Regions from separate parts of the Streptomyces sp. NBC_01013 genome, predicted to be linked through region 3. Evidence: riboswitches for the same ligand, from Rfam matches in the RefSeq annotation. Region 3 holds a riboswitch; each other region holds the start of a gene.

Region 1 (9,784 bases), 1.4 Mb from region 3:
AGCGTTCGCGGTCCTGGCCGAGGGGCCGGTGACGGTCGACGCACTGCCGGTTGCGGTCGTCGACACGGTGGGGGCGGGGGACGCCTTCATGTCCGGCACCCTGCACGCACTCGCCCTGCACGGGCTGCTCGGACCGGCCGGCCGGGAACGGCTACGGGCACTGGACAAGGGCACGGTCATGGACGTCCTGCGCCGCGCCTCGGCTTCGGCGGCCGTCACGGTCGCCCGGGCAGGCGCCAACCCGCCAGGCCTGGCGGAACTGGACGCGGCACTCGGCCGCATGTGAACGGACTGTCCGCCGGGGCGAGAACATCCGGCAGGTCACGCCGGTGCTACTCCGTGGCCGCCAGATGCGGAGTGCTGTCGTCGTCGAGGAACTCGACGACCGCCAACACGAACAGGGCGCACAGCGCGATCCACACCGTGACCAGGCCCGTCGGCCGGTCCCACGCCAGGAGCACCGCGACGGCCACCACGACCACCGTCCAGTTCAGCGGCCGCCGGGCCCGGTGCACCCACCTGCCGACCGGGCCGCCGGTGAAACCGGCCGCATCGCGTACGGCTCCGATGCCGCCGCTCCACATCGCCATGACCCGGGTGGCCGCACGGCCCGGCCCCGTGAGCCAGGCCGCGAGCGCCACCACCACGCCCACGGTCACCACCAGCCGGATCCCGGCACGCAGATAGCCGGCCAGCGTGTCGAACACCGCCCCCGCCGCCGGCTGCGAGACATCCGAGGGGAGGCTGTCGAGATAGAACGCGCGTCCCGCCCACAGCCCGAGCCCCAGCAGCGCCGCACCCACCGCGACCGCCAGAGCCGCGGTGACCAGAGCCCGCCGGCGGCGTACGGCCAGGAGCACCCCGCCCGCAGCCACCACCAGTGTGAACACGGGAAGCCAGAAGCCCAGCAGTTCGAGCGCTCTGAATCCCTTTTTCGCCTTGCCCACCGAGTCGGAGGTGAGGATGGTGAAGTCGGTGTGGATCTCGGGAATCTTCCCGGCGACCGTGAGACCGCGGTCGACGAGGCGCTGCTTCACCCGGTCGATGACAGGGGCGAGATCCAGGGTGACGGTGTCGCCGTTCAGCTTGACCGCGCCGCCGCCCTCGCCGGTCAGGGCCTTCACCACGGAGGCGTGGGCCTGCCGGTTGAGGTTGCTCCACACCCGCTCGAACGCGTCGCTGCTCACGAACCGCTCCACGGTGCCGTGCACGAAGTTCGTGACACCCGTGGTGAGTGGACCGCCGAGCTTCTGCAGCGCCTTGTCCACTACGGGCCGGTCGGCGGGCGCGACGTCTGCCAGCAGTGCGTCGATGTCCAGATGGCTCATGACGGCATCGGTGACGCGTCTGGTCACCGCAGCCTGCACATCGGGGTCCGCGGCCAGCGGCTCCATCATGTCCACGTAGCGGTCCGTGTCCCCGGCGACGTCACTCGCCCAGCTCGACAGGATGCTCAGTGGGGTGAGCACGGCCGCCACCAGGATCAGCAGGACCGCGAAGAACGAACGCAGGCGCGGCCGGGAGCGGGCCGGGGCGCGGGTCTCCAGCTGTGCCACACGGGCGCGCAGGGTTTCCAGTTCGGCGTGCTCCGTCTGTGCAGCCGACTCGTCAGGGTGCCGTTCCATGCCCCAAGGGGATGTCCTGGCCGCCGCCACAGCGCGGCGAATTGCTGCATACAGGTGACGGAGGGCGGCCGGGCCGCCGGGTGCCGCCGCTCGCCGGGCGAGGGGAAAGCCTGGACGACGGCTGCGGGGGTGTCCTGGACGTTTCCTGATCGTTCCCGCTTTTATGAACGCCATTTTCGACAGCACCGGCCCCTCGGGAGCCGGGACCGGGCCGGTCGCCGAAGTGCTCAGCACCGTGCTGTTCGGCCCGGACGCCCGCCGAGAGCACGGCTTCTGGCGCCGGCTCGTCGCCACCGAGCCGTTCCGCCGGCCGCTCTGGCCGCCTCCCGGACCCACCCCCGACGAGCGCCTCGCCCTCGCCCACGCACGGTTGCGCGCGCTCAACAACGCACTGGACAGCGCGGCCCGGCCGGCCGCGGACCCCCGCGCCCTGGCGGCCCTGCACGAATGGCTCGCCCCGGTCGACCCTGCGCTCACCACCGTCGCGGGCATTCACTACAACCTCTTCCTCGGCAGCCTCCTGGACCACGACACCGAGACCCCCCGCGATCTCTCGGACTTCCTCCGGCTGCGACGCATCGGCACCTTCCTCTGTACGGAAGTGGCGCACGGCAACGACGCGGCAGCCGTCGAGACGACCGCCACCTACGACGCCGGCCGGGACGGATTCGTTCTGCACACCCCGCACGCCGGCGCACAGAAGTTCATGCCCAACACCAGCCCGGCGGGGGGCCCCAAGTCGGGGCTCGTCGCCGCCCGGCTGATCGTCGGCGGCGTCGACCAAGGGGTCTTCCTGCTGCTGGTGCCGCTCACGGACGCGTCCCGAGCCCTCCCCGGTATCAGGGTGCGCCGGCTCCCCGCACGCATGGGCAGCCCCGTCGACCACTGCCTCACCTCCTTCGACCAGGTATTTGTCGGCCGCGCCGCGCTGCTCGGCGGCGCGCAGGGGCGGGTCGGCGACGACGGGGTCTTCCGCAGCGACACCGAGGGGCACAGGCGCCGCTTCCTCGCCTCGATCGGGCGGGTCACCACGGGCCGCATCTGCATGAGCGCCAGCGCGGTGGGCTCCGCACGCACCACGCTGGCCCTCGCCGTGCGCTACGGAGGCCACCGTTTCGTCTCCGGAGGCCGTGCGTCGCCTCCGGTGCCGGTCATCGCCCACCGCAGCCACCACGGCCCGCTCGCGGAGGCCATGGCCACCGTCTTCGCGATGAGCCTGCTGCACCGGCGCGTACTCGACCGGTGGGAGAAGGCGGCGGCGGGCCCGCCCGCGGAACGCGAGGCCGCCGAGCGGATGGTCGACATCGCCAAGGGATGGATCACCTGGCAGGCCCGGTCGGTGATCGTCGAGTGCCGGGAACGGTGCGGCGCCCAGGGTCTCCTGGAGAGCAACGGGATGACCGAGCTCGTCACCGGGATCGAGGGCGCGATCACGGCCGAGGGCGACAACCTGGCCATCCACTCCCGGGCGGCCGCCGGACTGCTCTTCGACGCCGCCCAGGTCCCGCAGGACGATCCGGCCGGCGACCCGCCGGACGGCGATCTCGCTGACCTGCGGTTCCTTGGCCGGCTCCTGGGCCAGGTGGAGCGCATCCGGTTCGCCCGGGCGGCCGCGCGGATGGCCCAGGTCCCTCACGGCGGCCCGCTGGAGCGCTGGAACGCGGCGTCCGGACCCGCGCTGCGGGGAGTCGAGGCCCACGCGTACCGGCAGGCGGCCCACGCGTACGAGAACGCGCTCGCAGCTCTGCCCGGTGGCGAGGCCCGCGAGCGGCTGGGCGAACTCGCCCGGCTGTTCGCGCTGCGCTGGGTCGCGGACAACAGCGGGGACCTGCTCGCCGCGGGCCACCTGACCGCCGGTCAGGTCGAAGGGCTGACCGATGCCACCGAACAACTCGTCGCCGCGGTGAGCCGCCATCTCCCGGAGCTGGCGGAATCCTTCGCACTGCCCGGGGAACTGCTCGCCGACTGGCCCATCGCCGGTCCCCACTACACCCACGCCTACGACGACCCGGGCGCCTCCTGGCACACCACCGCGGCCAGGCAACCTGCCGGGGGCGCGCGATGACGGGCACCTCGCACCGGGCGGCGGACGCGGTCCGGCGGCTGGGTCTCCGTGTCGTCCTGCTGGCCTTCTGGGGTACCTCGGCCGCGCTCTCGCGGCGGTGCGCGGGGCCGCGCATCCCCGGTGGCGAATCGGTTCGCCGCAAGGCGTAACCGGACTGGGGCCGCCCGGGTACTCCGGGACCGGGGCGGTGCGCCGGCACACCGCCCCGGCCGACCCACCACCCGCGCCACCGGGCACACCGCCGCTGAGCTGGGCGGAGGCCCGTGGTAGCGTGCCGGAGCCAGTCGAACTCCACGTAGGGGTCAGGGAATCCGGTGAGAATCCGGAACTGACGCGCAGCGGTGAGGGGGACGGGCGGGGCCACGGCCACTGGGAGACCCACGGTTTCCCGGGAAGGCGTCCCGTCCGTATGAACCCGAGTCCGAAGACCTGCTGGCACCCGCGGCCCGGTACCGGGCCACGGAACTCCGTACAGCGGGCCCCGCGCATGGGCCCAGAGACGCCGAGGTACTCCGTGCCGCCCATAGCCGGCCCCGCCCGCTCCGCCGCCCTGTTCACCGCGGCACTGATCCTGCTGACGGCCTGCGGCGGCGGCAAGGACAGCACCGCCGCCAAGTCCGGGGAAGCCGAAGGCTATCCGGTCACCTTGAAGAACTGCGGACGGACCGTCACCGTGGACGCGGCGCCGAAGCGCGCCGTGCCGGTCGACCAGGGGTCGACCGAGATCCTGCTCTCGCTCGGCCTCGCCGACCGGCTCGCCGCCACGGCCACGTGGACCGACCCGGTACTGAAGGGACTGGAGAAGGCCAACGCGGGCGTCCCGAGGATCTCCGACAACCGTCCCTCGTCGGAGAAGGTCCTGGACCAGGAGCCCGACTTCGTCAGCGCGTCCTTCGAGTCGACCCTCGCCAAGGGCGGTGTGGCTCCCCGCGAGCAGTTCGAGAAGCTCGGCGTCCCCACCTACGTCTCGCCCGCCGACTGCACCGCCAAGGACAACAGCAAGGACGGCGACGGGGTCCGCACCGGTGCCCTGACCATGGAAAGCGTCTACGCCGAAGTCCGCGACCTGGCCGCGGTGTTCGGAGTTCCCGGGCGCGGCGAGAAGCTCGTCACCGAGCTGCGCGCCCGGGTGCGGAAGGCGGCCGAGGGCATCGACGCCTCCGGCACCTCCCTGATGTACTGGTTCGCCAACTCCGAAGCTCCCTACCTGGCGGGCTGCTGCGGTGCGCCCGGCATCATCACCCGGGAACTCGGCGCGAAGAACGCCTTCGACGACACGCACGAGGAATGGCCGCAGATCAACTGGGAGACCGTCGCCGATCGCAACCCGGACGTGCTGGTCATCGGCGACCTGACCCGCAAGTCCCAGACCGCCGAGAGCGCCGCGAAGAAGATCGCTTTCCTGGAGTCCAACCCCGTCACGAAGAACATGGACGCCGTCCGGGACAAGCACTACGTGCTGCTCAGCGGACAGTCGATGAACCCCACCATCCGGACCGTCGAGGGCGTGGAGCGCGTTGCCGCCGGGCTGCGCACCTTCGGGCTCGCGGGGTGACGGACACCGAACGGGCCGCGGCGCCGCGCGAGGACGCGGGTCCGCACGCCACGACGGGCCGGCGCGGCATCCGCGACGGACTCCTGTGGGCCTCCGGGCTCCTGCTGCTCGCCCTGTCCGTCGCGCTCGCCGTCACCATCGGCCCGGCCCGGATCTCCGTCGCCGACGTCTGGTCCACGGTCGCCGCCCATCTCGGCGCCGGTGAGCCGCGGCTCAGCCCGATCCGGGACGGGATCATCTGGAACCTGCGCATGCCGCGCACCCTGCTCGCAGCCGTCTGCGGCGCCGGACTCGCGGTCTGCGGCACCGTCATGCAGTCACTGCTGCGCAACCCGCTCGCCGACCCCTTCGTCCTCGGTGTCTCCTCCGGGGCCTCGACCGGTGCGGTCGTGGTGGTGGTGCTCGGTGTCGGCGGGGGAGCGGTATCGCTGTCGGCCGGGGCGTTCATCGGGGCGCTGTGCTCCTTCGCCCTGGTCATGCTGCTCAGCCACACCCTCGGCGGCAGCACCGACCGGGTCGTTCTGTCCGGGGTCGCGGCCATGCAGCTCTTCTCCGCGCTCACCTCCTTCGTCGTGATGACCGCCGCCGACGCCGAGCAGACCCGCGGGGTGCTGTTCTGGCTGCTGGGCTCACTCGGCGGGGTCGGCTGGAACGATGTCTGGATCTGCTGCGCCGTGCTCGTCGCGACACTGCTGGTCTGCCTCGGCCACGCCCGTACGCTCGATGCCTTCGCGTTCGGCCAGGACGCGGCGGCCACGCTCGGCGTCCACGTCGGCCGCACCCGGATCGTCCTGCTGTGCACGACCGCGCTGCTGACCGCCGCCCTCGTGAGCTCGGCCGGTGCCATCGGGTTCGTCGGACTGGTGCTGCCGCACGCGGCCCGCGCGCTCACCGGCTCCGGGCACCGCAGGCTCCTTCCGGTCACCGCACTCGCCGGGGCCGTTTTCCTGGTGTGGGTGGACACCCTCGCCCGGACCGTACTCGACCCGCAGGAGGTTCCAGTGGGAGTCGTCACCGCGCTGATCGGGGTCCCGGCCTTCGTGCTGGTCCTCTACCGCACCCGGCGGGCCCCGTGACCAGGGCCACCCCCAGCGGACTGCGGGCCGACCGGGTCAGCCGGGAGGCGGGTGGCCGCCTCATCCTGGACGGGGTCTCGATCGCTCCGCCGCCGGGCGCCACCCTCGGCCTGATCGGCCCGAACGGCTCCGGGAAGTCCACCCTGCTGCGGATACTCGCCGGAGTCCTGGCCCCGGACGCTGGTCTGGTCACCCTCGACGACGATCCACTGGCCGCCATCGGCCGCCGCACCGTCGCCGGACGCGTCGCGGTGGTCGACCAGCACGCCGTCACCCAGGTGGAGCTGAGCGTCGTGGACGTCGTACGTCTGGGACGCATCCCGCACCGCCGCGCCTGGTCGGCACCGACGGCGGCGGACGAGACGGCGGTACGTGAGGCCCTGGAGCGGACCGGACTGACCGAGCGCCGCGACCAGTCCTGGCACACGCTCTCCGGCGGTGAGCGCCAGCGCGTCCAGATCGCCCGCGCGCTCGCCCAGCAGCCGCGTGAACTCCTGCTGGACGAACCGACCAACCACCTGGACATCCAGCACCAGCTCGAACTTCTGTCGCTGGTCACCTCGTTGCCGCTGACCGCCGTCGTCGCGCTGCACGACCTCAATCTGGCCGCGATGTTCTGCGACCGCATCGTGGTGATGAACGAGGGGAGGGTGGTCGCGGGCGGCACTCCCGCGCAGGTGATCACCGAGGCGCTCATCTCCGACGTCTACCGGGTGCGGGCCGTCGTGACACCGGACGGCCCGCAGGGGCGGCCCTCGGTGCGCTTTCGTCCGGATCGGCCCTGACGCTCACGGGCGGAGTCCCGGCGCCGTGAACGCAAGGGGCGGGCCCCTGCGCGGAGCCCGCCCCTCGCCGGTGCGGTACGGCTGTCCGGCGTGGTGAGCCGGGCGTCAGCGGCGTCGCCCCTGACCGAACTCGCCGCCCATGTCCTTGCCGCCCATGTCCTTGCCACCCATGTCCGTGCCGCTCTTGGTGGTGCCGTCCGCGTAGTCGATCTGCTCCTTGCGCAGTTCGGCGGAGACTTCCTTCTGCTCGGTCACCTTCTTCGTTTCCATCCGCACCCGCTCGACCGGCACGGTCTCCTTGCGCATCGTGGCGCGTTCGGCGTGCAGGGTGACCTCCACGTCCTGTTCGGTGATGTCGGACCGGCCGGCCGCCTTGTCGCCCGGACGGAGCGGTTCGCGGACCACCCGCACCTCCTCGTGCGTCACGGGCACGGTCCTGGTGACGTTCTCCGTGACGACGTACTTGTGGAGGCGGGCCTTACCGCTCTCGTACTCCTCGGTGCCGATGTGCAGCTGCTCCTCGGAGCGGATCATCTCCTCCTTGCCGCCGAGGTCGGCGCCGGAACGTTCGGCGCCCGCGCCGGCACCCACCAGCGGACGGGCCGTGCCCGAGGTTTCGGTGTCTCGGTGCCTGCCGGTCCCGGAGCCCGCACCGGCCATGCCGGCCGACGTGGTCCGGTCGGTCGTGCGGCCCGTGCCCGCGGCTCCGGCCCCGGCTGCCGCTCCGGCTCCGGCTGCCGCTCCGGCTCCGGCTCCGGCCGCGCCCATGGTGCCCGTGCCGGTCGTGGTCGGTGCGTCGGCGCCCGATGTGCCGCCCCGTTCGCCGAGGTTGGCCTTGGTGTTCCTGCTCAGGCCGTAGTGCCGGTAGAGCTCTTCCTCCTCGGAGACGGACAGATGGGCGTCCGCGTCCACCCTGGGGGCTTCCTTCACCCGGTCCTTCGGATGTGAGATGTGCAGGTCGGAGCCCACGCGACGGGCTCCGGCGAGAGGCACGAAACTCTCCTTCATGCCGAACAGGCCGGTCTTCACCGTGATCCAGTCCGGTCGGCCGGTGCTGTCGTCGACATACACCCGCCCCACGTTGCCGATCTTCTCGCCCTCGGTGTCGTACACCGTCAGGCCGTCGAGCTCTCCGGAATCCGTGAAACCGTCAGCGGCTCCCATGTCCGATTCCTCCTCGCCCGGGCGCGTCCTGTAGGTGGGTCCAGCAGGGGAGGCGCGTCCGGATTCCATCGCGCCTCACCCGGATGGACGCTGCAACCGCCCGGCCGCCGGAGGCCGGGCACCGTATCCGCCCCAGGTGGGTGCAGGCCCCGTGCGATGCCGGTGCGGGGCTGTCGGCCCGGTTAGGCCAATCGAGTGAAGGCGGAAGGGGAGACCCCCTGGCCCCGCCCGCCGATGGGCAGGGCGGCAAGGCAGGAACGCGGGGTGCCCGTACCGGGCGGCTCGCCTCGCGTCCGGCACCGGCCGAGCCGCGCGCACGGGGCTCGTCCGTCACCGCCTCCGAACTGGCCGTTCCCGCCGTGCAGCGAATTTCCGGGAGTCCCTTGACCCCCGCTGGGCCCGCCCGCACCCTTTCGCCGGAAATCGCCACGGTGGTGCGATTCCCGCACCGACAGCTGGACGACGTGAAGGCGCCGGTCGCGCTCCTGGAGGCCGCCGGCGAGGTCCGGATCGCCTCCGCCAACGGCACCGACCTCATCGGCCGCAACGGCGACCGGCCGATCAGTCTGCGCGGCAAGCCCGCCGGGAAGCCCGGTGCGACCGTGTTGACCGGTGGAGATGGTCTGCCCCTGGCAGTTCGAGCAGGACCCCGCCCTCGTGCCGCTGCGCGCCGCCGCCGAGGCGCTCGCCACCCGTACCGACCGGCGGGACCTCTACGACCTCGACCGGCTGTCGGCCAAGGAGGTCCCCGTCGTCGCCGCGGTCCACCACGACGACATGTACGTCCACCGGGAACACGCACCGGCCCCACCGGTGCCGTACGCGGGCTGCGCCGCACCCGGGTCACCGTCGCCTTTGCCCACGACGGCGTCCGGACCGACGCCGCCGTGCTGGACCGTCTGATCGCCATGGCCCGCGGCCGGGCCCGACCTCTCGGCAACGGGCAGGGCGCCCCCGGCGGAGCCCTGCCCGGCACTTATGATCGACGGGTCCCGCACCGACCACCGTCCTGCCGCACCACCGGGGGTATCCCATCCGTTCCGTACGCATCCGGTTGCCCGAACAGCGCGGTGAACTGTCGGCCCGGCACGAGGACGGCCTGGAGCTGCATCACCTCGTGTGGCGGCTGGGGCCGGGTTGGAGGGTGTGCAGCAGCGCGGTACTCGGCGGCGGCATCGGGCCGCGTGACTGGATCCTCAACGCCCAGGTGCCCGGCGGCTATCCGCGCATGGACCCCGACCGCCACCTCGTCGAGATCGCCGCCGCCGAACACCTCACCGGGCCCGGCATCGGACTGATGACGGCCGCCGACGTCACCGCGTACACCGTCGCGACCGACGAGGGCGTCACCGCGACCGCCACCTGTGGTCTCGGCGTACGCGGCTGGGCGGCTACAGCGGCCGAGGGAGGCGGGGGACCTCAGGAGCCGGGGACGGTCAACATCGTCGTCGTGCTGCCCGTTCCGCTCACCGACGCCGCACTCGTCAACGCCGTCGCCACCGCCACCGAGGCCA
Region 2 (9,784 bases), 6.0 Mb from region 3:
GCGCTTCCCGTAGTGCATCAACGGCTTGTCGAGGGCGGGGGCGGGGGTGGTGACGGCGCTGGCCATGAGTCCTCCACATCGAGGTCCAGAAAATCGTTACTGGAAGTATCGTTATTGAGGCATGGCGAGGCAAGACGCGTGGGGCGTGAAAATTCGACGCCGGAAATCAGGGTTGCCGACGGCCTGGACCCGGAGGTCGGGCCCCCTGATCCGTCAGCCGTGATCCGTCAGCCTGATCCGTCAGGCGCCTGTGCCGACCGCCTGAGCGACGAGATCGACCAGCGAGTCCACGAAGCGGGCGTCGGGCAGCTCCAGCTCGCCGATCAGCCGGAAGACCAGTGGTGCGGCCACCAGGGTGGCGGCGGCCCGGACATCGATGCCGGGGGCCACGTCACCTCGCGCGATCCCCCGTTCGAGGATGCGCCTCGTCTCGCTCGTGATGCGCTCGGTGTACTCCGCGTACTGGCCCCGCGCCGCGCCCGCATCGGCCGACGCCCCGATGAGGCCCGCGAGAAGCCGGTCCGAGCCGGGCAGTCGGTATGCCTCCAGGCGTGCGGTGAGCACGAAGCGGAGCTCGGCGCGGAAGTCACCCAGGTCGGGCACCGAGAGGATGCCGATGCGCGTCTCCGCGGCGGCGATGATCAAGTCCTGCTTGGTGGGCCACCGTCGGTAGATGGCCGGCTTGCTCACCCCGGCCCTGGCCGCGACGGCGTCCATCGTGACCGCCCCGATCCCCAGCTCCGTGACCAGGCCCACCACCGCGTCGAGAACGGCTCCGGTGACCCGCTCCTCCCGCGGCCGGCCTGGTCCTCGTACGGCACCGTCCGCCTGCGTCTCCACCATGGGGCAGAGCCTACGGTCTCGGCCGGGCCCCCCGGGCCGCGTAAGCCGCGGTCGCTCCACGGGGCGGACCGTCTCGCCAGGACGCGGCGTCGCCGACGGCTTACGATGAGCCATCGGCGCCGAAAGAGGTGCGAAATGGATGAATACCCCCTGATCGAGAACCACGGTCTCATCGGTGATCTGCAGACCGCGGCCCTCGTGACGACCGACGCGACAGTCGACTGGTTCTGCTGCCCGCGCTTCGATTCGCCCAGCATCTTCGGTGCTCTTCTCGACCGGCGGAAGGGCGGTCACTTCACCTGCAAGCCCGCCGCGGGGACGTACACCAGCAAGCAGCTCTACCACCCCGACACCGCCGTGCTGGTGACGCGCTTCATGACCGAGGCGGGGACCGGCGAGGTGGTCGACTTCATGCCGGTCACCGGCGCGACGGCGACGGACCGGCACCGTCTGGTCCGGATGGTGCGCTGTGTCCGGGGCAGTATCACGTTCGAGGGAGAGCTCGCCCCCCGCTTCGACTACGGTCGTCAGCCGCACGAGCTGCATCTCACGGAGCACGGGGCCCTGTTCGCTTCGAAGGACATGCGCCTTGCCGTTCACGCCGTCCGTGAACCGCGGGACGAGCGACTGCTGCACATCGTTCCGCACGGCAGCGACCTGCGGTTCACCCTGACGCTGCAGGCTGGGCAGCAACGTGGTCTCGTCATGGAGTCGTCACCCGGCGGGCCGCCGCACGAGGTCGCCATGGCGGAGTTCAGCCGGCTCTTCGACGAGACCGTCCAGTTCTGGCGATCCTGGCTGGGGCAGTCCAGCTACGCGGGCCGGTGGCGGGAAGCGGTGGAACGCTCGGCCGTGACGTTGAAGCTCATGACCTACGCGCCCACCGGAGCCCTGGTAGCCGCGCCGACGACCGGGCTGCCCGAGCAACTGGGCGGGGAGCGCAACTGGGACTACCGGTTCACCTGGATCCGGGACGCCTCGTTCTCCGTGTACGCCTTGCTGGGCCTGGGGTTCAGGGAAGAGGCGACCGCGTTCATCAGCTGGCTGCACGACCGCGTGAAGGAAGAGGCCGGTCACACGGGCGGCACCGGGCCGCTGAACGTCATGTACCGCGTCGACGGTTCCTCGGACCTTACCGAGGAGACCCTGGGGCATTGGGAGGGGTACGGCGGCTCCGCCCCGGTCCGCATCGGCAACGGAGCGGCGGACCAACTGCAACTGGACATCTACGGCGAGGCGTTCGACAGCATCTATTTCGCGCACCAGCACGGCATGCACCTCGACCACCGGGGCTGGACCGCGCTGCACACCCTCCTCGACTGGCTGGTCGACAACTGGGACCGGCCCGGCGAAGGGCTGTGGGAGACCCGCGGCGGCCGCAAGGACTTCACCTACGGCCGCGTGATGTCCTGGGTGGCCTTCGACCGAGCGGTCCGGATCGCCTACGACGACGGCCGCCCGGCGGCCCGAGTCCGCTGGCTGGACGCCCGCGACGCGATCTACCAGCAGGTGTTCAGCCAGGGATGGGACGAGAAGAAGCAGGCCTTCGTGCAGCACTACGGTGACGACGTACTCGACTCGTCACTGCTGCGCATGCCGACGGTCGGCTTCATGACGCCGGACGATCCGATGTGGGAGTCCACGCTGGACGCGATGGAACGTGAGCTGGTCAGCGACAGCCTGGTCTACCGCTACAACCCCGAAGCGTCACCGGACGGACTGCGCGGCTCGGAGGGGACCTTCTCCCTCTGCACGTTCATGTACGTCGACGCCCTGGCGCGGGCCGGGCGCACGGACCAGGCCAGACTGGTTCTGGAGAAGATGCTCTCCTACGCCAACCATCTCGGCCTGTACTCGGAGGAGATCGGGCTGACAGGGCGACAACTGGGCAACTTCCCGCAGGCGTTCACCCATCTCGCCCTGATCGACGCCGCCATCACCCTGGACGCGAGGCTCAACGGGGAGCGCGGGGGCGCGGCGTAGGAGCCAACACGTCTGCAGGGGCTCGCACATGTAGGGGCTCGCACACGTGGGCTCGCACATGTGGGAGGGCTGTCCTGCCGCCGTCATCAGCCCTCTTCCTCGGGTGCGAGCGGCCGGCCGCAGCGCAGGTTCCACCGCCCCGATCTGCCGCTGAGCTCCGTCACCGTGAGCGGAGCCACGTCCAGCCGCCAGAACGCCTGGGCCGGGAGGGCCAGCGCATGGACGACGGCGGCCCGGATCACGGCGGGCTCGGTCACCGCCAGGACCCGACGGGCATCGTTGCCGGGGAGCGAGTCGAGCCATGAGGCCGCTCGGGCGCACAGGCCCAGCAGGGATTCACCACCGTGCGGTGCGGCGGCCGGATCCGCCAGCCAGGCCGCCACTCCGTCCGGCTCGTCCGCGCCGACCTCGGACAGTCGTGCGCCGGACCAACGGCCCATCTCCCAGTCCCGTAGCTCGTGTTCGTGCTCGGCTCGCAGCCCCAGCGCCGTCGCGGTGCCCGCGCAGCGTCGGGACGGTCCCCGCAGCCACCGGTCCGCTGCCGGGACCGATCCGGCGGCAGCGGCAGCGCGGGCCGGCCGGAGTCCGGCGTCGTCGAGGGGCGCGTCACCGGCGAACCGGGCCTCGCGCAGCGCGGCGTTCATCGCCGGTGAGATCAACATCACCCGTACCGTCATCACCGCTACGACCTTCCTGAACTGTGGCCCCTCGGCCAAGCACACCATGGCATCCGAGGGCCAACGGCCCGCCCGTGGGCACCATGGCGGCCGTCACGTCCAGGCGGTATGGTCGCGACGACATGACGAGGGTGTGACGGAAGTCCGGTGAGAATCCGGCACGGTCGCGCCACTGTGAACCCGTACCTGTGCGGGAAGTCAGACCCAGCACCTTCGTCTCAGGCACCACGATCGGGACGCGTGTTCCCCCAGGAGGTTCTGCCATGGCACAGACTGCTGCCCCCGCCGCCGTCACACCCGCCATCACCCCCATCTCACTGAAGGCCATTGCCCCGTGGGCGGTCTTCTTCGGCGTCCTCATGCTGGTCCTGCTCTACTTCGTCGGCGCCGAGCAGGGCGCTACCGCGCTCATCTCGGGCGAAGGCGTGCACGAGTGGGTCCACGACGGCCGTCACCTCCTCGGTTTCCCCTGCCACTGATCCATCCGGCTGATCCAGGGGAATTCCTCATGAACTCCATATCTGTCAGAGCTCTGCTGGTCCGCGGCATGCTGGCCGGCCTCGTCGCGGGTGCGATCGCACTCGTGGTGGCCTACTTCCTCGGCGAGTCCCGTGTCGACGCGGCCATCGCCCTCGAAGAGTCACATACCCACGACCACGGCGGTGGCGCGGAACTCGTCAGCCGCAGCATGCAGGCCACCGGCGGCCTCGCCACCGGTGTACTGGTCTTCGGCGTCGCCGTAGGCGGCATCGCCGCGCTCGTCTTCTGTTACGCCCTCGGCCGGATGGGCCGCTTCGGACCCCGGGCGACGGCTGCGCTGATCGCGGGAGCGGCCCTGCTGACCGTGTACATCGTGCCGTTCCTGAAGTATCCGGCGAATCCGCCCGCGGTCGGCGACCCCGACACCATCGGCCGCCGCACCGCGTTGTTCTTCCTGATGGTCGCTCTCAGTGTCCTGCTGGCCGTCGCCGCCGTCCTTCTCGGCAGGCGGCTGGCCCCGCGCCTGGGCAACTGGAACGCCACCATCGCCGCGGCCGCCGGCTATGTCCTGGTGGTCGGCCTCGCCTACGCCTTCCTGCCCTCGTTCAACGAGGTCGGAAAGGACTTCCCGGCTTCTCTGCTCTGGGAGTTCAGGCTGGCCACGCTCGCGGTGCAGATCACGCTCTGGACGGCCTTCGGGCTGGTCTTCGGGTACCTCACCGAGCGGCTGCTGGTGCCGAGACGGGATGCGGTCACGGCCGGGGAGGTCACGGCGAACCGGCCGGCCACCATCGTGGGCTGAGGCCGGGAGCCACCACGGGCCAGGCAGGCCGGCCCGGAACGGCGTGACGTCTGCGGCAGGACCGTGTACGTCGCGACGACGGCACGCACAGAGCCCGCCGGGGAACCCGGTGGGCTCTGCTGCGTGCGGAAGCCGCCTCGCTTCTCACTCCTGGGTGGCGGGCCCGTCCCAGTCGATCCGGTAGTGCTTCAGCTGTGCGTCCTCCTTCACGAGGCGCATCCCTACCGCGGTCATGACGTGCTGGGAGGCGGTGTTGTCGAGATCGGTGTCCCCGTGGACGCAGGCGATGCCCTGGTCGCGGGTGAACCGCAACAGCGCGCGAAGCGCCTCGGAGGCGTAACCCCTTCCCCGTGCCGACTCCACGAGCCCGTAGCCGATCGTGACGTGCCTCCGGTCGTCGGGTGCCCCGTGAAACCCCACTCCGCCGATCACCGTGCCGTCCTCGCGGCGCTGTATCGCGTACGGACCGTAGGGATGGGGATCGCCTGAATCGGCGCACGTTTCCAGGAAGCGTTTGGCCGCCCTCATCTCGCCCGGCGAGGGATAGCCCGGAGCCCAGCGCGCACCGCCGGCAGGCCGGCCCGCGACCACCTGCTCGGCGTGGGCGGCGGTCAGGGGGTACAGGAGCAGACGTGGTGTGACGAGGTCGGTCATGGGCTGTGGGTATCACGCGATGCGGCCGGGCCGCACCTGGATTTTCCAGGTGCGGCCCGGCGCGTGCGGGCGGCCGGGAGCCACCCTGCCTGGGTGAGGTCTCCGGCCAGTGGGGGCAGGCATGGGCCGGCGTGGTGAGGTACCCGGACCGTGCGGTCAGGGCTCGGCTGCCGGGGCCAGGCCCCCGGGGAGGGCGGTCACGCATCGCCTGCCGAGGCGAAGTTCCCGGGCCCTGGGGTCACGCATCGGCTGCCGAGGTGAAGTCCCCGGACAGGGCGGCCGCCATCCGCAGGTGGGTGTCCGCCTCGGCCTGTCGACCCTGACGCTCCAGCGTGCGGCCGAGCATCAGTCGCGCGTAGTGCTCGACCGGGTCCAGTTCCAGCACCGCGCGCAGCTCCGTCTCGGCCCGGACGAGCCGCGCCGAGTGGTAGTAGGCCCGTGCCAGCAGCAAGCGCGGCGCGACCTGCTCCGGCACCTGCTCGACCAGTCCGCCCAGAATCCGGGCCGCAGTCGTGTACTCCTTCGAATCGAAGAAGAACTGAGCGCGATCCCAGCGCTCGGCGGCGGTACCGAACTCGTAGTAGGTGTCGCTCATCTGATCTCCTCGGTCGAGGGTGCCGCCGGGCCGCTCCCGTACGTTTCCATCCGCCACAACACCCACATGTCGTTTAACATTCCACTAATTATTGGGCGTGGGTGCAGCCCGCCCGGAGCCGCACGGGAATAGGTTGACCGCCATGAGTAATCTCGATCGCCAGGCCACACTCTCCGTCTGCGGAGGACGGGGTTTCGTCGTCGCCGAACCCGTACGTGAACTCCTCACCCCGCGCCATGTCCGCCTCGGCGAGTCCACCGAGGTCCGCAGACTGCTGCCCAATCTGGGCCGCCGCATGGTCGGGGCCTGGGCCTTCGTCGACCACTACGGCCCCGACGACATCGCCGACGAGCCCGGCATGCAGGTGCCGCCCCACCCTCACATGGGCCTGCAGACGGTCAGCTGGCTGCACGAGGGCGAGGTCCTGCACCGCGACAGCCTGGGCAGCCTGGAGACGATCCGCCCGCGCGAGCTCGGTCTGATGACCTCCGGCCGCGCCATCAGTCACTCCGAGGAGAGCCCCAGGCCGCACGCCTCGCTTCTGCACGGGGCCCAGCTCTGGGTCGCCCTCCCCGATGCCCACCGCGCCGTCGAACCCCACTTCCAGCACCACACGGACCTGCCGACCGTCACCGCTCCGGGCCTCTCGGCCACCGTGATCCTCGGGACCCTCGACGGCGCCACCTCGCCCGGCACCGCGTACACCCCGATCGTCGGCGCCGATCTCGCCCTGAGCCGTGGGGCCGACGCACGCCTCCCGCTGGACCCCGACTTCGAGTACGCCGTGCTGTCGATGTCCGGCGAGGCGGAGGTCGACGGCGTCCCGGTGCTGCCGGGCTCCATGCTCTACCTCGGCTGCGGACGCACCGAGCTTCCGCTGCGCGCGGAGTCCGACGCGGGTCTGATGCTCCTGGGCGGTGAGCCCTTCGAGGAGGAGATCGTCATGTGGTGGAACTTCGTGGGCAGAACCCAGGACGACATCACCCAGGCGCGGGAGGACTGGATGAACGGTGATCGGTTCGGCGCGGTGCGCGGCTACGACGGTGCGCCGCTCCCGGCTCCGGCGTTGCCCCCTGTGCCCTTGAAGCCCCGGGGGCGAGTGCGCTGAACTGCGGGCTCAGCACGGGCGATCGCTGCTCCGACCTCCACGCACCACCAGGAGGAAAGAATGACTCCAGCCGATCCCACTCCGCGTTCGTCAGGTCCCACGATGAAGCCGGCCTGACCCCACCACCCTTGGCCGGTCAGGGAATCCGGGAAGCAGCGCCCAGTGCAGCGGGTCAGCTGCGCCATCGCCGGAATCGAAGACCGCCCCAGGAGTCTGGAAGGTAGTCCTGGCCTCGAAGTGCGAACGTGGACGAGTCCCCCAAACAGTCGGCTCGGAGCAGCTCCGATTCTGTAGCGGCGTGCTGTCGGCAGCAGTCATACTGCCCCACAACGGCCGGAGCCGAGGGGGAGAAAGCGTGCCAGATCAGACGGCCGGGGCACGGCGTGGCCGTGCCTGGAGCGACGAGGAGGACGTTGAGCTCGTCGAAGGTGTGCGCGAAGGGCTTGCTCTGGCCGAGCTCGCTGAGCGGCACGGCCGTACGACGGGCGGTGTCCATGCGCGTCTGGACCGGTTCGTGTCACAGTCCGGTTCGGCCGTCGATGATCCACTGGACTGGCTGAGGTCTCGGCTGGCCGCGGATCCTGGCTACGCATGGCGGGAGGTGGCTGCCGAGCGGCGTCTCAGCGAACGGCGTGAGCGCCACAGGGGGTACGCGTCCACCGAGCCCCTGGGGGCCGCTGAGGCGAGTTCGGCGGCCGAGGTGCTGGCGGACTGGGAGCACGTGACCGGCCATGTCCTGCGCTCCGAGCGCCGTGAGGTCTTCCTTGCCCGACGAACAACTCACGCCTTGGCGGCCAGACCCGAGGCTGTACGGCGCACTGCGGCCCGGAGGTTGTGGCACCACGGACAGGTGCTGCTGCTGGATCACTGGCTGCTTGAGTGTGTGTGCCCGGGCGCCGTGGGTCTGACAGCCGACTGGGCACTGATCGCCGAGCGCGATGCCGACACGGTGCTTGTCCTGAGAGAGCTGCTCACCACAGCTGTGGGTGAGATGCCCGCGGAGCGGGACCGGGACGTCCTCTCCCGCCGCCTGGGACTTGACGATCAACCCGCCCATACCCTGGAGCAGGTCGCGGAGACCTGCGGCGTGTCGCGCGAGCGGGTCCGGCAACTGCAGACGAGGGCGATCCGCCGCCTGGCGCATACCGACGCGCCGGCTTCGCGAAAGCTCCGAGAGGTTCTGGCCGACCTGAGCTGTGTGCAACGGGTGCCCCCGGAGACCGGGCCATCGGCGGCGGAACGGTTACTCGACCTGGCAGACGTGCTGCTGCCCTCGGTCACGCCCCGGCAGGCCATACCCCTTCTGGCACGGTTGGCCGGCGCGAACAAGGTCCGTGCGGACAACCTGGCTGCAGAGGCGTCGACGATACGCATCCTGCGGCACGAGTCGGCTCGTCGTGACGCGACACGGGAGCGACGTGTCGAACGTGCCGGCCGACGCTGGAAGGCGCTGACCGACGAGGTCACCTGGTTCGGCGAGCCCGAACCGGCCCCGCCCCGAGCTGAGTTGGAAACCCTTCGCGAGGAGGAGAGCGCCGACCGGGGACGCTTCGGGGTGTGGCATTGCCCGAAGTCGGACCGCGATGTGTCGTACGAGTCAGATGCAGAGCTGAGGGTGATCCAACTGCTGAGCTTCGCGCCGCAGATCGCCTACTACCAGGAACAACCCCTGGCCATCAGCTACGAGTTCGCGGGGCAGCAGCGCACCTACTACCCGGATCTCCTGGCTGCGACGGTGGACGGCCGTTGCATCCTCATCGAGGTCAAACCGGTCTACGAAATGGCGATGGCCGTCAACGTCGCCAAGTATCGGGCCACCGAGGAGTTCTGCCGGCCCCGGGGCTGGGGACTCGTGGCCACGGATGGCTACCGCACCCGCCGACTGCTCGAACACCGCACGGTCGACTCACGCCTGGAGTCGGCGCTGGCTGCCGCCCTCGATGCGCAGGGAGAGCTCACCTGGCCGCAGGTCGTAGCTGCGGCCGATTCGCTGCCCCTGGACACGTTGGGCCTGTGTTCCTTGATCCTCAAGCACGGCTGGACATGGCACAGCCGCCCCTACCGGCTCCGCCCGGCCCTGCCGTCCAACGGTCCCAGCACTGCGAAGGACCCGGTCGTGCCCGCACCCCACCGTCTTCCTGGCGCGTCCGGTCCCGCACCCGTCGCCCCATGCATCGCCCCCTCCCCGGAGGACATCGAGCTTGCCCGTACTCCTGCCGGCGGCTGGACCCGGGAGCAGCTCGCCGTCTGGGGCGTCCCCTGGCCTCCGCCCAAGGGCTGGAAGAAGCACCTCATCACCCGGTGGGAAGCCGATTAAGGGCTCAATCCGGTCCGGCCCGGACCGCTGCCGGTGCTTGCTCGCGGAAAAGGGGACGTCGCATGTGGGGCGCTCACTTCACGCCACGGCGTCAGTACGTCGGCGCTGTGGCGGACCCGGTCGTGGCGGTCGAGTCTTCGATTCACCCCGGCCGGGTGTTGCCGACGCCGAACATCGGACGAGGAGCCGGAGAACTCGCGGTCCGGAGTTCTCACGTGTCCGCAGCCGAGAGCGGCCACGACCAGACCACGTCGGCGGCGTCCCGTTCTCGGATGATCCGTCGGTAGCGTGATGCTTCGCGTTTCGTTCCCGAGTTGAGCGGGCG
Region 3 (9,784 bases):
CCAGCAGATCGATCGCGTCCGCGCCCGTCCGGGCCGGGCCGTCCACCAGCTCGCTCAGCTCGGCCGGCACCTTCACGGCGGCCCCGGGCTCGCCCAGCAGCTCCTTCTCGCTGAGCCCGAAGTGCTCGGCGACGGCCGCCCGCAGACCCGGCAGCGCGTTTGCCGTACCACCCCACACCTGCGAGGCGCGCAGCACCGCCAGGACCAGGTTGACCCGCGCCTCGCCGGCCGGGCCACCGCCCAGGACGTGCAGACCGTCGCGGATCTGGACGTCCTTGATCTCGCAGAGGTAGCCGTCGATGTGCATGACGAACGAGTCGAAGTCGTCGTCGCCCGGCTGCTCGTCGACATGCAGGTCGTGGTGCAGCTCCGCGGCCTTGACCAGCGTCCAGATCTGCGCCCGCACCGTAGGTGCCTTCGTCGGGTCCAGATCGCTGACCAGCGCGTACTCGTCGAGCAGCTGCTCCAGCTTCGCCAGGTCGCCGTAGGTGTCGGCACGCGCCATGGGCGGCACCAGGTGGTCGACCACCGTGGCGTGACCGCGGCGCTTTGCCTGGGTGCCCTCGCCCGGGTCGTTGACGATGAACGGGTAGATCAGCGGCAGTTCGCCGAGTACCGCGTCCGGGCCGCAGCCGGCGGACAGGCCGAGGCCCTTGCCGGGCAGCCACTCCATCGTGCCGTGCTTGCCCATGTGGACGACGGCGTCCGCGCCGAACGTGTTCTCCAGCCAGCGGTACGTCGCCAGGTAGTGGTGCGAGGGCGGCATGTCAGGGTCGTGGTAGATCGCGATCGGGTTCTCGCCGAAGCCGCGCGGCGGCTGGATCAGCACCACCACGTTCCCGAACTGGAGCGAGGCGAGGACGATGTCGTCCCCGTCCACGTACAGCGAGCCCGGCGGCTCGCCCCAGTGCTCCAGCATCGAGTCGCGCAGCCCGGGCTCCAGCTTCGCGAACCACTCCCGGTAGTCGGCCAGCGGCACCCGCGCGGGCGCCGCGGCGAGCTGCTCCTCGGTCAGCCACTCCACGTCGTGGCCACCGGCGTTGATGAGGCGGTGGATCAGCTCGTCGCCGTTGTCCGGGTGTTCCGCGACCCCGTATCCGGCGTCGCGCAGGGCGTCCAGGACCCGTACCGCGGAGGCGGGCGTGTCCAGGCCGACCGCGTTGCCGACGCGGGAGTGCTTGGTGGGGTAGGCGGTGAAGACCAGGGCGAGCTTCTTCTCCGCGTTGGCCTTGTGCCTGAGGACGGCGTGGCGCACGGCGATCCCGGCGACGCGGGCGGCCCGCTCGGGGTCGGCGCGGTACACCGGAACCCCGTCCGGGCCCTGCTCCTTGAAGGAGAAAGGCACGGTGATCAGGCGGCCGTCGAATTCGGGGATGGCGACCTGCATCGCCGCGTCCATGGGGGCCAGCGCCGCGTCCGACGCCTCCCAGGCGGCGCGTGAGGAGGTGAGGCAGAGCCCTTGCAGGACCGGCACGTTCAGATCGGCGAGCGCGCCGATGTCCCAGGCCTCGTCGTCGCCCCCGGCGGACGCGTCCGACGCGCGGGTTCCGCCGGCCGCGAGCACCGTGGCGACCAGGGCGTCGGCCCGGCCGAGGAGCTCGTACAGCCCGGCGTCCGCGCCGCGCAGCGAACCGCAGTACACGGGAAGGGCGTTGGCGCCGCGCGCCTCGATCGCGTCGCACAGCACGTCGACGAACGAGGTGTTGCCGGAGAGATGGTGCGCCCGGTAGAAGAGCACGCCGACGGTCGGGCGGCCCTCGGTGAACGCACGGCTGCCGTGCAGGCCCCACTCGGGCATCTTCTGCGGTTCGGCGAAGCCGTGCCCGGTCAGCAGGACGGTGTCGGAGAGGAAGCGGGCCAGTTCGACGAGGTTTCCCGGGCCACCCTCCACCAGATAGCGCAGCGCCTCGGCGACGACGCCGGCCGGTGCGGACGATTCGGCCATCAGCTCCGCGTCCGGCACCGTCTCACCGCCGAGCAGCACGGTCGGGATACCGGACGTCCTCAGGACGGCGAGGCCGTCCTCCCAGGCGCGCTTGCCGCCCAGGAGGCGGACCACGGCGACCGAGGAGCCCTCGATCAGCGCGGGCAGTTCGTCCTGGGCGTCGATGCGGGCCGGGTTGCCGATCCGGTAGGGCGCGCCCGAGGCACGGGCGGCGAGGAGGTCGGTGTCGGCGGTGGACAGCAGCAGCACGGTGCTCAGCGGGGCGGTCAGTGAGGCGTTCATGCGCGTGCTCCAGGTGCTCCGGGGGCGATGAAGGGAAGTCCTGCCGGTGCGCCCGACTCGATGAGTCGCCACAGCGCATCGGTGTCCGCGTGTTCTTCGATCAGGTCGCCGAGGCGGTCGAGCTGTTCCTCCCGCAGCCCGGCGAAACAGGTGTCGGGGGCGGGCACGAAGCGGCGGCCGGCGGCCTTCGCGACCTCGGTCAGGAAGCGGCGGCGGAAGGTGTCGCTCTCCAGCGAGCCGTGCCAGTGGGTGCCCCACACGGCGCCGGACCGGCAGCCGTCCAGGTGCCCGCCCCGCCCGTCGGTGAGGAACGGCTCGCCGCCGCGCACATCCGCGACGCCGTGGTGGATCTCGTACCCCTCGACCGGGGCGCCGAGTGCCTCGCCGACCGGCCGGGCGAGGGTCTTCTCGCGGTCGAACCGGATGCGTACGGGCAGCAGTCCGAGCCCGTCGACCGTTCCCGCCCGCGATTCCACGTCGTCCTCGATGCGTTCGCCGAGGATCTGGTAGCCGCCGCAGACGCCGAGCACCGGGCGGCCCTCGGCGGCCCGCCGCAGCAGCGCGTCGGCGAGCCCGCGCTCGCGCAGCCAGGCGAGAGCCTTCACGGTGCCGCGGGTCCCGGGCACGATGACGAGGTCGGCGTCGGCGAGCTCCTCGGCGCGGTCCACGAAGCGCACGACGACGCCCGGCTCGGCTGCGAGCGCGTCCACGTCGGTGAAGTTGGACATCAGCGGCACGGCGCACACCGCGACGCGCAGGATGTCCTCGCCGTGCGGCGGTGCGAGCACCGACTCGCGCACGGTGCCGCGCAGCGATACCCGCAGACCGTCCTCCTCGTCGATGCCGAGGCCGTGGGCGAACGGCAGCACCCCGTACGTCGGACGTCCCGTCAGATCGCGCAGCATGTCCAGACCGGGCTCCAGCAGCGAGACGTCGCCACGGAACTTGTTGACCAGATAGCCGGCGATCAGCGCCTGGTCCTCCGCCGAGAGCAGCGCCGTCGTACCGAAGAAGGAGGCGAAGACCCCGCCGCGGTCGATGTCGCCGACGACCACCACCGGGAAGCGTGCCGCCCGCGCGATGCCCATGTTCACGATGTCCGTACGCCGCAGATTGATCTCGGCCGGACTGCCCGCCCCCTCACAGATCACTGCGTCATACGTGCCCCGAAGCTGCTCCAGGCAGTCCACGACGGTCGACAGGAGCGACTCCTGCCGGCCGCCGTGGTAGCCGCGGGCGCTCATCTCGCCGACCGGACGCCCCATCAGGACGACCTGGCTGGAGCGGTCGCTGCCGGGCTTGAGCAGTACCGGGTTCATCAGGGCGGTCGGCTCCACCCGGGCGGCCTGGGCCTGCATGGCCTGGGCGCGGCCGATCTCGGCGCCCTCGCGGGTGACGAAGGAGTTGAGCGACATGTTCTGCGCCTTGAACGGCGCCACCTTGACGCCGCGGCGCACCAGCCAGCGGCAGATACCCGCCGTGACGACGCTCTTGCCCGCGTCCGAGGTGGTCCCGGCGACCAGCAGTCCGCCGCTCATGTCGGTCTCCGTCCTGAGAGTCGAGGTGCTGCGGTGCGAGGTGATGCGGGCCGAGGGCCGGTGATCCCTCGCGCGGTGATCCGTCGTGCCACGGCCCCGGCGCCCAGCCGGGCCGCCACGCTCACGCCGAGGGCGAGTGCGCTCACCCGGCGCGACAGCCGTACGGCCCGTTCGATGTCCGCGGGCTCCACCGCGCGGCCCGTCTCCCCGTTGAGGACGGGGCGGTGTTCGACCCGGCCGCCGTAGGCGAGCGTTCCACCGAGCCGCACGCCGAGCGCGCCCGCGAACGAGGCCTCCACCGGGCCCGCGTTGGGGCTGGGGTGCTTGGCCGCGTCCGCTCGCCAGGCACGGACCGCTCGCCGTGGCCGCCCCCCGGCGGTCACGGCGAGCAGGGCCGTCAGCCGGGCACCCGGCCAGCCCGCGAGGTCGTCGAGGCGGGCCGAGGCCCAGCCGTAACGCCGGTAGCGGGGCGACTTGTGGCCGACCATCGCGTCGAGCGTGTTGGCGGCCCGGAACCCGACGAGCCCGGGGACCCCGCCCAGCGCACCCCACACCAGCGCGCCGACCACGGCGTCCGACGTGTTCTCGGCGACGGACTCCACGACGGCCCTGGCGATCTGAGGGCCGTCCAGGGACTGCGGGTCGCGGCCGCACAGATGCGGCAGCCGCTCCCGGGCCAGGTCGAGGTCCCCGGCGGTCAGGGCATCGCCGATGGACCGGGCCTCGCGGCCCAGTGACGTACCGCCGACGACGGACCAGGTGGTGGCGGCGGTCAGGGCGACGGACGCGGCGGGGTGGCGGCGCAGCCCATGGGCGGCCAGGGCAGCACCCGCGGCGGCGCCTCCGGCACAGACCAGGGTGTGGAGTGCGCCCCACCCGCGGTGGTCACGCCACAGACGGCGCTCGACGCCTGCCGCGGCCCGCCCGAAGGCGGCGACCGGGTGGCCCCTGCGGGGATCACCGAGCAGCAGATCGCCGATCAGACCGGCCGTGGCGCCGTACGCGAAGATGCGATCGGCACGCACGGTTCAGCCGGCCGTTGCGCCTCGAAGGACCTTCGTACAGGCAGGTGCTGGCAGGAGCAGCACGGATTCGGACGCACGGCAGCCGGGCATGGCGATATGTCCTCACTCAGGGTCCGCGCCCTGGTTCGACGTGACGGCGACGAGAGTCTCCTGGCTTCCGGATCCGCAGTTCCCCCGGGCCTTCCAGTCCACTTGCGTGGACCGTGACTTCCAGTGGTGGGGGACTGCTCCCCGGTGACAGTGGCGGGACCGCGCCGGATTCGCACCGGCTTCCTCTGCTGTCGCCGTAATGGCTCGGGCAGTCCACCACGCTCTGCGAACGCCCGTCAACTTGCCGTTGACCTGCGGCGGTGCAGTGTGCTGAGACGCACATCGGGCCGGACGCGCACGAGGTGCGTCCGGCCCGATACGGGTGGGAGTGGTGGGCTCAGAGGCGTCCGGGTGACCGCTTACCGGGCGGCCATGCCCCGAAACGCACGCTTCCGGCGTGGTCGTCGGTCACCGACGCTTCGCGTCGGCTCCCTCCTCAGCCTTGGAACAGCAACGAACCGGGCCGCGTCCGCCACCCGATCCGAAGCCGTCCGACAGCCTCTCAGGCGACGATCAGATAGATGCCGTAGGCCACGGCAGCTGCACACAGTCCGAAGCAGAGGTACGCGCCGGCGCGGGCCAGCACGAGCGACCCGCCCGCCGAGCCGCCCTGTGCGGCAGGCTCCGGCTGCTTGGAGAGACCGACGATGCCGAGGGTGAAGAGCCCCACGAGTGCGACGGTGGCGACGAGGGAGACGCCGAAGACGGTGCCGAGGGCTGCCCAGTCGATGTTCATGTGGATGTGTCCTTACCGGAGGCTCTTAGACCGTGGCGGGTCGGGCCGGGTCGGTGACCGGTCCGACCGGGGCCGGGATGGTGGCCATGAGGTCGTGGGTCTGGGCAGCAGCGGTGGGCGGCGGGCTGACGGCCGCGATGGCGGTGGTGACGACGCCCGCGGGCTCGGCGTCCTCACCGGCCGGGGCGACGTCGCCGTGCCCGACGGGCTTGCGGCGGGAGAGCACCCAGATCGCACCGGAGCCCGCGATCAGCAGCGCCGCGACGACCACGACACCCCAGGTGCCCTGCTTGGTGAGGAACTCCGCGCCCGCACCGACCAGCCCGGCGGCCGGGAGGGTCAGGCCCCAGGCGACGAACATCCGGGTGGCGGTGGACCAGCGGACCACACCCCCCTTGCGCCCCAGGCCCGCACCCATGACGGCACCTGAGCACGACTGGGTGGTGGAGAGGGAGAAGCCGAGGTGCGAGGAGGCCAGGATGACGGTGGCCGCACTGGTCTGGGCGGCGAAGCCCTGCGGCGGCTTCAGCTCCGTCAGGCCGCTGCCCATGGTGCGGATGATGCGCCAGCCGCCCAGGTAGGTGCCGAGTGCGATGGCGAGGCCGGCGCACACGATGACCCAGACCGGCGGGTTGGAGCCGGGGGAGAGGACGCCACCGGTGACCAGGGCGAGCGTGATGATGCCCATGGTCTTCTGCGCGTCGTTGGTGCCGTGGGCGAGCGATACGAGCCCGGCCGAGGCGATCTGGCCGGCGCGGTATCCCTTCGCCGTGGCCTTCTCCTGGGCGCCGCCCGTGGCCTTCCCGCCGATGCGGTACGTCAGCTTGGTGGCCAGGAGTGCGGCGACACCGGCGACGACCGGCGCGGCGACCGCGGGGAGCAGCACCTTGGTGACGACGGTGCCGCCGTCGACGGAGGACCAGCCCGCGGACATCACCGCGGCGCCGATCAGGCCGCCGAACAGTGCGTGGGAGGAGCTGGACGGCAGGCCGACCAGCCAGGTCAGGAGATTCCACAGGATGGCGCCGACGAGCGCCGCGAAGATGACCTCGGTTCTGAGCCCGTCTTCATTGATGATCCCGCCGGAGATCGTCTTGGCGACCTCCACCGACAGGAACGCGCCGACGAGGTTGAGAGCGGCGGACATGGCCACCGCTGTCTTGGGTTTGAGTGCGCCGGTCGAGATGGTGGTGGCCATCGCGTTGGCGGTGTCGTGGAAACCGTTCGTGAAATCGAACACTAGAGCTGTCACGATCACAATCGCGAGCAGCAGCGTGATGTGTTCCATTTACCCAGGCAATCGTTCGACGTCAGTGGCAAGTGGACCGTAGGCAATCTGGGTGAACGGAAGATGAACTGAGCAGGGCGTTGCGGTGACCCCAACCGGAGTGCCGTTGCCCTTTTCGTCCGCCGCGTGACGGCGGAGTTCAGGCACGGGCCGGTCTGGGCCCGGAATCCGGGGCCCGGGCGGACGTTCGCGGCAGGGGCGGCAAGGGGTCGCTCATCCGTTGAAAGGATCTTCGTATGAGCGACGAGTGGCGAGAATCGATCGAACGGGCCTGGGGCGGAGTCGTCTCCACTGCCCGCAGGACGGCCTCCGAAGGGCTGGTCGTGGGGACGTCGGGCAACGTCTCCGCCCGGGTCGGATCGACCGTGCTGGTCACCCCGAGCGGAGTGCCGTACGACCGGCTCCGCCCGGAGGACCTGACAGGCGTCGATCTGGAGGGCAACCAGGTCCTCGGCACGATGGCCCCCACCAGCGAACTGCCGCTCCATCTCGCGGTGTACCGGAACACCGACGCCGCCGCCGTCGTGCACACCCACGCGGTGCACGCCACGGCCGTCTCCACCCTGGTCGCCGAGGTGCCGTCGGTCCACTACGCCGCGGCGATGCTGGGCGGCCCCGTACGGGTCGCCGCCTATGCCCGCTACGGCACGGACGAACTGGCCGCGAACATGCTCACGGCTCTGCGCGACCGCACCGGCTGCCTGCTGGGCAACCACGGGACCGTCACCTACGGCGCCACGCTCGACGAGGCGTACGACCGCACCGCCCAGCTCGAATGGCTGTGCCGCCTCTGGCTCGCCGCGAGCTCCGTACCGGGCCGCACCCCGGCGCTGCTCACGCCGGAGCAGCTGGGTGACGTCGGGGAAGCACTGAAGGGGTACGGGCAGCCGCGCCAGGACCGGTGAGGGGCCGGCTGTGTGTCCGTGTCCCTCGCGGCCGGCGGTGAGGGGGTATGGGTCCTGCGCGGCTCGGCGGTGGGCCGGCTGTGTGTCCGTGTCCCCCGTGGCCCGGCGGTGAGGGGGCGCGGGTCCTGTGCGGCTCGGCGGTGGGCCGGCGCGGGTCCTGCGCGGCCCGGCCGCGGGCGGCCCGCCGTCCTCCGCGATCCGCCGTGAGCCGGTGGGAGTCCTCCGCGTCCCGGCCGGGACGCGTCAGACCCCTTCTGCCGTCCGGCCGGCTCACCGGACGGCCCCGCCCACTGGCCGTGGCCGGCGAAGCCCGTGACACTGAAGCGGTGCGCCCCGCTACAGCAACGGCAGCTGCCGTCACCACGATCCTCGGCGTCGGCGCGGCAGCGGTCGCGGCCGGCCGGTACGCAGGCGATGTCGCCCTCAAGGCGCCGCCCGGACGCCCTCTACCCGCCGACCGCCGACTGACCGTCCATGCGACGGCGGCCGGGCAGGTCGCTCTGACCCGGTCCTTCACCTCACTCCGTCCCGGGACCTACGGGCTGGTGGGCGATGACGTCCACGCGGTCGTGGGGCCCGTGATCGAGCAGGCCCACCAGGCCCCCGACACCGTCGTGCGCCGACTGGAACGCGTGAACCGCGGCACCCTGAGCCCCGGCGCCAAGGTGCGCATCACGCCGGAGCTCCACTGCGGCGACCCGGCCACATCCCTCGGCCTCGCCTTCCGGGATGTGGAGATCCCCGGCGAACTCGGCGGCCTGCCCGCCTGGTTCGTGCCGGGCCCGCGCGACACCTGGGTCATCGCCGCGCACGGCCTCGGCACCACCCGGGAACACGCGCTGAACGTGACGGGCTTCCTGCACGGGCAGCAGCTGCCCGTGCTCGACCTCGCCTACCGCGGCGACCCCGGAGCCCCCCGCTCTCCGGACGGCCTCGCCCACCTCGGTGAGTCCGAATGGCGGGACCTGGATGCGGCCATCCGCTTCGCCGTGCGCTACGGCGCCGAACAGGTCGTGCTGTACGGCTGGTCCACCGGCGCCTCGATGGCCCTCCACGCGTGCGTCAACTCCGCGCTGCGGGACCGGATCTGCGGTCTGGTCCTCGATTCGCCGGTGCTGGACTGGCAAGCCACCCTGCGCGCCCTGGCCGCTGCCCACGGTGTCCCCGCCGCCCTGCTGCCCCTCGCCGTACGGGCCGCGCAGGGAAAGACCGGGCTGCACGGAGCCCGGCTCCTGGACGCCTCGCTGCCCCGGACCCTGCACGTTCCGACGCTGATCTTCCACGGCCCCGACGACACCCTGGCCCCCTGGCGGCCGACCCGGGAGCTCGCCGCCCGCCGTCCCGACCTCATCGCCCTGCACGCCGTACCCCAGGCTCCGCATGCGGCGATGTGGAATGCCGACCCGGTCCGCTACGAAGAGACGTTGCGACGCTTCCTCACGCCCCTGATGTGAGCGGATGTGAGGCTTGGGAGGATTGGTCCCGGCCGAAGCCGGCCCGCCCCGAGACCGGTGATCCGGGTTCCGTTTGGGCTTTCGGGCCGTCAGGGGCAAGACTGCTCCCCGTGACGTCCCGTACCCCGCGCGACTCCAGGCTGCGACTTGTCCGCCCGCGACCCCTCGCCACCGCTCGCAAGGCCGTGACCACCCGGCGCACCAGGCCGGCTCCCCGCCCGCCCGAGGGCACCCCGCCCCGGGTGGAGCTGGCCCGCCAGGCCAGGACCGTTCTCGCCGACGCTGTACGGATCGCCCGCTGGGCGGCCGACGGCGCGAGCCCCGGTGCGCCTCCACTCGCCGTCCAGGCCCTTGAACGGGCTGCGACGGCGCTGGAGTTGTCCCCGGCTCAGGTGCGCTCCGGCTGGGACCGGGCCCGGCTCGCCGGACTCGTGGAGCTGCACGGCGAGACCGCACGGCCCGGCTGGCGGCTCCGCGCCTGGGACCGCGACGACTCCGCCGTGCTCCGCGGCTGGGTGGCG

Evidence for each region. Region 3 has a riboswitch for cobalamin ahead of OG538_RS28330 (cobalamin biosynthesis protein). Riboswitches for the same ligand answer to the same signal wherever they lie in the genome.
Region 1: another riboswitch for cobalamin. It lies ahead of OG538_RS34240 (ABC transporter substrate-binding protein); the one in region 3 lies ahead of OG538_RS28330 (cobalamin biosynthesis protein).
Region 2: another riboswitch for cobalamin. It lies ahead of OG538_RS02010 (CbtB-domain containing protein); the one in region 3 lies ahead of OG538_RS28330 (cobalamin biosynthesis protein).

What each region holds. Positions count from the first base shown of each region.
Region 1 covers NZ_CP108687.1:7,902,336-7,912,119, forward strand. The annotation lists gene OG538_RS34220 (carbohydrate kinase) at 1-286, shown strand, start outside; gene OG538_RS34225 (hypothetical protein) at 333-1,625, opposite strand; gene OG538_RS34230 (acyl-CoA dehydrogenase) at 1,789-3,690, shown strand; gene OG538_RS34235 (hypothetical protein) at 3,687-3,839, shown strand; cobalamin riboswitch at 3,955-4,142, shown strand; gene OG538_RS34240 (ABC transporter substrate-binding protein) at 4,205-5,245, shown strand; gene OG538_RS34245 (FecCD family ABC transporter permease) at 5,242-6,321, shown strand; gene OG538_RS34250 (ABC transporter ATP-binding protein) at 6,318-7,106, shown strand; gene OG538_RS34255 (PRC and DUF2382 domain-containing protein) at 7,212-8,270, opposite strand; gene OG538_RS34260 (hypothetical protein) at 8,883-9,173, shown strand; gene OG538_RS34265 (adenosylcobinamide amidohydrolase) at 9,325-9,784, shown strand, end outside.
Region 2 covers NZ_CP108687.1:457,988-467,771, reverse strand. The annotation lists gene OG538_RS02030 (TauD/TfdA dioxygenase family protein) at 1-66, opposite strand, end outside; gene OG538_RS02025 (TetR/AcrR family transcriptional regulator) at 241-843, opposite strand; gene OG538_RS02020 (glycoside hydrolase family 15 protein) at 949-2,826, shown strand; gene OG538_RS02015 (histidine phosphatase family protein) at 2,913-3,503, opposite strand; adenosylcobalamin (AdoCbl) riboswitch at 3,628-3,721, shown strand; gene OG538_RS02010 (CbtB-domain containing protein) at 3,767-3,982, shown strand; gene OG538_RS02005 (CbtA family protein) at 4,012-4,785, shown strand; gene OG538_RS02000 (GNAT family N-acetyltransferase) at 4,930-5,439, opposite strand; gene OG538_RS01995 (tetratricopeptide repeat protein) at 5,678-6,034, opposite strand; gene OG538_RS01990 (pirin family protein) at 6,177-7,142, shown strand; gene OG538_RS01985 (sigma factor-like helix-turn-helix DNA-binding protein) at 7,498-9,459, shown strand; gene OG538_RS01980 (hypothetical protein) at 9,671-9,784, opposite strand, start outside.
Region 3 covers NZ_CP108687.1:6,505,536-6,515,319, forward strand. The annotation lists gene cobN (cobaltochelatase subunit CobN) at 1-2,203, opposite strand, end outside; gene OG538_RS28325 (cobyric acid synthase) at 2,224-3,765, opposite strand; gene OG538_RS28330 (cobalamin biosynthesis protein) at 3,762-4,790, opposite strand; cobalamin riboswitch at 4,934-5,067, opposite strand; gene OG538_RS28335 (hypothetical protein) at 5,383-5,616, opposite strand; gene OG538_RS28340 (anion permease) at 5,642-6,904, opposite strand; gene OG538_RS28345 (class II aldolase/adducin family protein) at 7,141-7,809, shown strand; gene OG538_RS28350 (alpha/beta hydrolase) at 8,136-9,263, shown strand; gene OG538_RS28355 (hypothetical protein) at 9,449-9,784, shown strand, end outside.